Regions from separate parts of the Paenibacillus vandeheii genome, predicted to be linked through region 2. Evidence: riboswitches for the same ligand, from Rfam matches in the RefSeq annotation. Region 2 holds a riboswitch; the other holds the start of a gene.

Region 1 (3,418 bases), on a different contig from region 2:
TTGGAAGGCTGTACTGAGCTTTAGCCGGAAGTCGAGCTACGTGGTCGGTATATATGCCCTGTTTCAGATCATTCTGGTGGTCGGCATGTCGCTCGATGCGCAGGAAGTGGTGTTTATCCGTCAGGTGATGAACCTGCCTGAATCGCAGTACGGAGCTTTGATGAGTATCACGGGGATTGGTTATTTGGCAGGCTCCATGCTGGTTTGGCTGTTCGCCAAACATTTGCCGATCCGTCACATGATGGGTGGCGGTGTGCTTCTGGTCGCGCTAGGTTATTTCCTGTTCGCCCGTTCGTTCTCGTTTGAACTGGCGGCGTTTGCTTTTATTCTGCTTGGTCTGTGCTCGGCACTGGCGAATACGGGCCTGGTTACCTTTTATCAAAATAATATCCCTGTCGATCTGATGGGCCGTATGAGCAGTATACTTGGACTGGTGTTAAGCGTGCTGCAGGTGGTTTCCATTTTGGTTGCAGGCGTGGTGGCAGAGCAGTTGTCGCTTCGTATGGTATATACGGTTGTATCTGGTGTGATGGTGCTGGCAGCGTTGGGATTGTGGGTGACGAGCATGTTTCCTTCCCGAAGCAGGTATTACGATGAACCGGCGAAGCCCAAGGCGGTGGTGGGGTGACAGGCAGAAATACGGCAATTCTAGTACAGAATAATGGTTGCCTGAATACCCGAACCGTTCTGTGGATCTTAACATAGATAGTACTAATCACAGATATTGCTCATAGAAACAAACGAATGTATACGCTTTCTGAATGAAACGCATTAACACATTCATGTGATAAAAGTTTACAAATTGTTGATTTATTCTGTGTATGAAATGGAAAAAAGTAAATATTCACAAAGAAATCGTTAAGTTTGTTGACACTGATCTTCCGGTCGATTAATCTTAATGAGAAAGTAATAAAAACTTCAATTATCGTTCTGGTACACGATCAGAATGGTTCCATACAAGCGAATGATAGCGAGCGGGAGAGTCCTGGGCATGCCGAGTAAAAAGGCAGCTGTCGGGCACCGAAGGAGCAAGCTGCTACGCACCCGGCGCAGTGGTTAATCTCTCAGGTAAATGTACCATCGTTGGACGCAACTCTGGAGAGTGCGCGATCTGCGCCACCCAAGGGGTATATGGTCAAGCAGCACGGTGTGCAGGGGACATTACCTGTGAATACAGGGCATGCATCAATCCGCCGCGCTTCTTATCATGAAACTCTCAGGTATCGAGGACAGAGAGAGGGCCTTAAGGCCTTCTTCTGTCCTTTTCTTATGTCATCATTCAGTAATAAAGGAACATTATGGGTGTATGTCTGGATGAAAATGACGATTATAAATGGAGGGTTTGCGATGCGTTTTAAAGACGTTTTTTCAATTATTGGTCCGTCCATGACAGGTCCATCAAGTTCACATACGGCTGGAGCAGCAAGATTGGGTCGAATTGCCCGTCAGTGGTTGGGGTGCACGCCTGAACGTGCCCGTTTAACGCTGTATGGCTCCTTCGCCGATACGTATCAGGGGCATGGTACGGATCTCGCATTGATCGGTGGCTTGCTTGATTATGTAACCGATGATCCCCGTATACCGGATGCAGAGCAATATGCAGAGGAAGCGGGTATGGAGGTGGAGTTTTTTACAAGTGGTCTGCCTGCTCCTCATCCTAATACGGTCAAAATTGAGTTATGGCACGGAGACCGCGAATGTTCACTAATCGGTGCTTCCATTGGTGGTGGTAGTGTGTCGGTACATGCATTGAATGATTTTCGTGTACAGATCAGCGGAGAGTTTCCGACACTTGTGCTGCGCCATTCGGACAAAGCAGGGGTGCTCGCCTCCGTAACCTCCACAATCAGTTCGTCAGGTGTGAACATCGGGTACATGCAAGTGGATCGGAAAGCCCGGGATGGTGAAGCGCTGACAGCGATGGAGATGGATGGTGTGCCGAATCCTGAGATGTTAAACCGTCTGCGGTCGCTGGATCATATGCTGGACATTCGCGTGATTGATTTGAAGAGAGGGGTCGAGCCGGATGCGGTTTAAACATCTACATGAACTGAATACCATCTGTACAGCAGAGTCCAAAACCATTGCCGAGCTGATGATCGAAGAGCAGGTTCAGGAGACGAATATCCCGAAAGCGGATGTTGTGCGGCAGATGTCGGATTACTATCAGGTGATGAAGGAAGCTGTGCACAAAGGGCTGACAGAAGATACGACATCACGCAGCGGCTTGACTGGCGGAGACGGCAAAAAAATGGCCGAGTACATTCGTAAAGGCGAGACTTGCTCTGGAGATGCATCTGCACTAGCCATGGCGTATGCCCTTTGTGTATCGGAAGTGAACGCATCCATGGGCCGAATCGTAGCGACACCGACAGCCGGTTCCTGTGGTATCATTCCAGGTGTATTTATCAGCTCCCAGGAGCGTTTTGGCTGGAGTGACGAGCATCTGGTGAACGGTCTGTTCTGTGCGGGAGCGATCGGTTATGTCATTGCCAACAATTCATTTATTTCCGGTGCCGAGGGCGGCTGTCAGGCTGAAGTGGGTTCTGCCATCGGCATGGCCGCTGGAGCGATGGTGGAGCTGCGTGGAGGGACGCCGGAGCAAGTGGTTCATGCAGTAGGTCTTGCGTTAAAAAACACATTGGGCCTTATCTGCGATCCCGTCGCAGGCCTCGTGGAAATTCCGTGCATCATCCGTAACGGACTGGGTGCCGTAACCGCGTTGGCTGCGGCCGACATGGCGCTGGCCGGGGTACGAAGTGCCATTCCGTCTGACGAAGTCATTGATGTCATGCTTGAAGTAGGCAGTGCCATGCCAAGCAGGCACCGTGAAACGGCCCAAGGTGGGCTGGCTCAAACACCAACGGGACGGAAAATGATGGAGAAGCTCGCCAAACCGAAGGCAAAGCGTGCAGAGCCTGAAGTTGAAGCGGAGTCTGAGTCCCCTGCTGAAAACAAACCTGAACCTAAGGCATGACAACCATGAACGAACATGAACTGAATTAACTCGGAGTCTGGATCATAAACGTCGATGCTGCTCCCATCTTGATATGAAAGCCGATACGAATTCTTCCTGATGAAGAGGCGTATCGGCTTTTTTTTTTTTTGCTGTTCCAAAAAAAGAAAAATAAATGGGTATTGATGTTTATGTATCGATTAGATATATTAATAACTGACATATATCAATATGATATATAGAAAAGCTAAATAACGTAATACAACCTAAGGAGATGAATAAGATGAAACGTGTTTTTCAAACGAGTCTTCTGTTTATGAAAAATGGAGCTACGATTGTCGGGTTGATTACGGCCGTATTATTCCAGGTTTTTTTTAATACCATCTGGCTTAGTGGGTATGATCAGGTTAATGCACGGATGACTCAGCTTGCGGTGACCATTGTGAATGAAGATGGGGTTGA
Region 2 (3,418 bases):
CGTGTAACCGATAAGTAAAGGCAGCAAATATTTGATCATTGGATCAACCAGCAATGCAAAATCTGCGTTAGGGAACCATCCTTTTGGAATGAACAATGCCGTAATCAAACCCCAGGCGATAAATGCACCCATGTTCGGCATAACCATACCGCTCAGGAAACGTCCAAACTTCTGAACGCCGACCCGTATTCCTCCGCTTTTTCCGGACTTTGCGTCCACTGAACTCATACTAAAAACCTCCTCAACATATTAAACCTTAATTCCACTGAATTTTGACACGATGATCCAGACGAACGAAGGTACAAATCTGTAATGAATCTTGATTTCACAGACATATCGTAAATGAAAACGGTATCTTCTACAATGAAATGAAAACCTACTTCCGTCATGAACGTTGATGACAAGATTTAAATTTGAAGGATTGTCCCATTTTAAACCGTGGATATGGAATAGAACCTGTTATTCCCTTTCATGTATCATACCCACGAATTGCCCCATTTTAATGACAAATGAAATTGTAAATTTATTCTATTTTAAAACAAAAAGCGCAATTGCTCAGCCCGTTACAGGTGAGGCAATTGCGCCTAAGTATTCTCCGGATTAACAGGATTACCATCCGGATCTATAATCAATCGATTCATTCTTTTCAAGTTACACGGAATCGGGCCTGAGGCTGAAATTCAGTCTCCAGCGGAGAATGGAACCCTAGTTTTATTCCGTATGTTTACGATACGCATCCGCATTCATCAATGTGGACAGTGCCGCTGTCAAATCGCCCTCAACACGGATTTCGATCATCCAGCCTTCCTCATATGGAGAGTTATTAACCAGCTCCGGGGAATCCTGCAATGCCTCATTTACAGCAACAATTGTTCCACTTACAGGAGAAAACAAATCCGAAACGGTTTTGACGGATTCAATTGTTCCAATGCTGTCTTCCGCCTTTACATCCGATTCTAGGTCAGGCAATTCTACAAACACAATGTCACCCAGCTGATGCTGCGCGAATTCGGTAATGCCAATACGTACGGTATCCTCCCCTACGGTCTGCACCCATTCGTGCTCTTCACTGTACAGGAAATCACTTTTCAATTCGCTCATCGATATCCGCCTCGCTTTTCATTAAATGAGTGCATGCGCTTCTTTGACCTTAACCTTTTTCCCAAAACATAGCGTATGATATTTTAGAATCAAATGTCAAGATACCTTACAATTTATTTGATTTTCTTCCTTATATGCCTGTAACTCTATTGGACTCTCTCTACATATAATGGTGAATATTAGAAAAGTAAGCGTACTCTTTAAAAATATACGAACATTACAGAATTATCTTGAAATATCATTCGGATTTTTTGTTGATTTCTATGATATCGTTCTTGACATCAATAGTCGATTCAGGCTTTAATGAGAGTAGTAAATATGTTTATTGGTCTATGCAATACCCGCGGATGAATGTAAAGGGAGAGATTACCCTTGACACCCGAATCAGGGTGTACATGCGGTAACGCCGAAGGAGTAAACCACCGACAAGCGGGAGGTGAATCTCTCAGGCAAAAGGACTTTTACGGGACGCAACTCTGGAGAGCATCTATTCGCCCTGCGTGGGCGTTAGGATCACCCAAGGGGAAACCTGCTGCATCATGCGGCGGGGTAACTCTCAGGTACCAAGGACAGAGCCTAAGAATACAGCGTGCTTCTGGCATGCCGGTTCTTTGGCCTGTCCTTTTCCTTTTTCCCAAAAAAACGAAAACAGGTTATAGAGCGGCGCTGCCTATAGCGTCCTTACCTTACTTTGACAATTAAATGTTGATGACAGATTCATTGATCCACGGTTATACACTCGGCCTGTTGACGGCCCATGACGAGGTGATTGGATGTCCGATTTGCTTAGAACCCCACTCTTTCCACTCTATCAGCAGTATGAAGGCGTACGATGCATTGATTTTGGTGGCTGGGAGCTCCCGGTACAATTCAGCGGAATTCAGAAAGAGCATGAAGCGGTGCGAGAACGTGCCGGATTATTTGATGTATCCCACATGGGTGAATTCACTGTACAAGGTGAACACGCGGAAGCTTTTTTACAGCACATGACGACCAATGATGTAACAACACTCGTTCCCGGTCAGGCTCAATACACGTTAATGTGTTATCCGGATGGCGGCGTGGTCGATGATCTGTTGATCTATAAACTGAAAGACCAGCATTATATGCTGGTGGTTAATGCCTCCAACATTGACAAGGACTGGGCATGGCTGCAGCAGCACATGTCGCCAGGCGTAACGATGACTAATGATTCCAAACAAACGGCGCTGCTTGCCCTGCAAGGTCCACTTGCTGTGGATATTCTCGCAAAGGTGACTGACACTGATGTGTCTTTGATTGAGCCTTTCCGTTTTGTACCGAATGCAAAGGTATGTGGCGTTACATTGCTGTTATCCCGCACCGGATATACGGGTGAAGACGGATTTGAGCTCTATGTTCCTGCCGAACAGGCTGCTGTGGTCTGGAACGGATTGATGCAGGCGGGAGAAGGTTTCGGACTCGTTCCGACCGGACTGGGTGCCCGGGATACGCTGCGCTTTGAAGCCAAGCTTCCCCTGTACGGACAGGAACTGTCTGCAACCATCTCGCCGCTGGAGGCTGGCGTTGGCATGTTTGTGAAGCTGAATGCCGGGCCGTTTATCGGACATGAAGCCTTGTTGCAGCAAAAAAATGACGGGCCTGCCCGCAAGCTGGTCGGCATCGAAGTACTGGAGCGCGGTATTCCTCGCCCCCATTATCCGATATACGCCGAAGGCGTACAGATCGGTGAAGTAACCACAGGCACCCAATCCCCTACGCTGAAACGCAATTTGGGGCTGGCCTTGATTGACAGTAAATATGCTGCACTGGGTACCCCGCTGGAGATTGAGATTCGTGGCAAGAAACTGAAAGCCGAGGTCGTGAAGACCCCTTTTCATAAACGGACACGTGCGCCAAAGACACCTACTCAAGGAGCTGATCAAGCATGAGCAAGCACCGCTACATTCCCATGACCGAGCAGGATCAGAGTGCCATGCTGGCAACCATCGGTGTGGAAACAATTGAGGATCTGTTTCATGACATTCCACAGGAGATTCGCTATCAGGGTGAACTGCCTGTTTCCTCCAAACTGGATGAATATGCACTGACACGTCATATGTCGAAGCAAGCGGCAGCGAATGCCAACTTCGAGACACACGCCAGCTTCCTGGGTGCAGGCATTTATGATCATCATGTTCCCTCCGTCATTAATCATGTCATCTCCCGTTCCGAGTTCTATACCGCCTATACACCTTATCAACCTGAAATCAGCCAGGGAGAATTACAGGCGATTTTCGAGTTTCAATCCTACATCTGTGAGTTGACAGGCATGGCTGTAGCCAATGCCAGCATGTAC

Evidence for each region. A riboswitch is a leader RNA that binds a small molecule or an ion and turns the genes downstream of it on or off. The one in region 2 is predicted to bind glycine.
Region 1: it holds a riboswitch for glycine, as region 2 does, so the genes downstream of both, sdaAB (L-serine ammonia-lyase, iron-sulfur-dependent subunit beta) here and gcvT (glycine cleavage system aminomethyltransferase GcvT) in region 2, are expected to answer to the same signal.

What each region holds. Positions count from the first base shown of each region.
Region 1 is NZ_JAROCD010000007.1:171,271-174,688, forward strand. It holds gene P5G61_RS15470 (MFS transporter) at 1-628, shown strand, start outside; glycine riboswitch at 966-1,089, shown strand; glycine riboswitch at 1,094-1,235, shown strand; gene sdaAB (L-serine ammonia-lyase, iron-sulfur-dependent subunit beta) at 1,348-2,037, shown strand; gene sdaAA (L-serine ammonia-lyase, iron-sulfur-dependent, subunit alpha) at 2,027-2,977, shown strand; gene P5G61_RS15485 (YhgE/Pip domain-containing protein) at 3,240-3,418, shown strand, end outside.
Region 2 is NZ_JAROCD010000015.1:74,836-78,253, forward strand. It holds gene P5G61_RS26045 (PTS mannitol transporter subunit IIBC) at 1-228, opposite strand, end outside; gene gcvH (glycine cleavage system protein GcvH) at 712-1,101, opposite strand; glycine riboswitch at 1,449-1,572, shown strand; glycine riboswitch at 1,576-1,676, shown strand; gene gcvT (glycine cleavage system aminomethyltransferase GcvT) at 1,875-3,011, shown strand; gene gcvPA (aminomethyl-transferring glycine dehydrogenase subunit GcvPA) at 3,008-3,418, shown strand, end outside.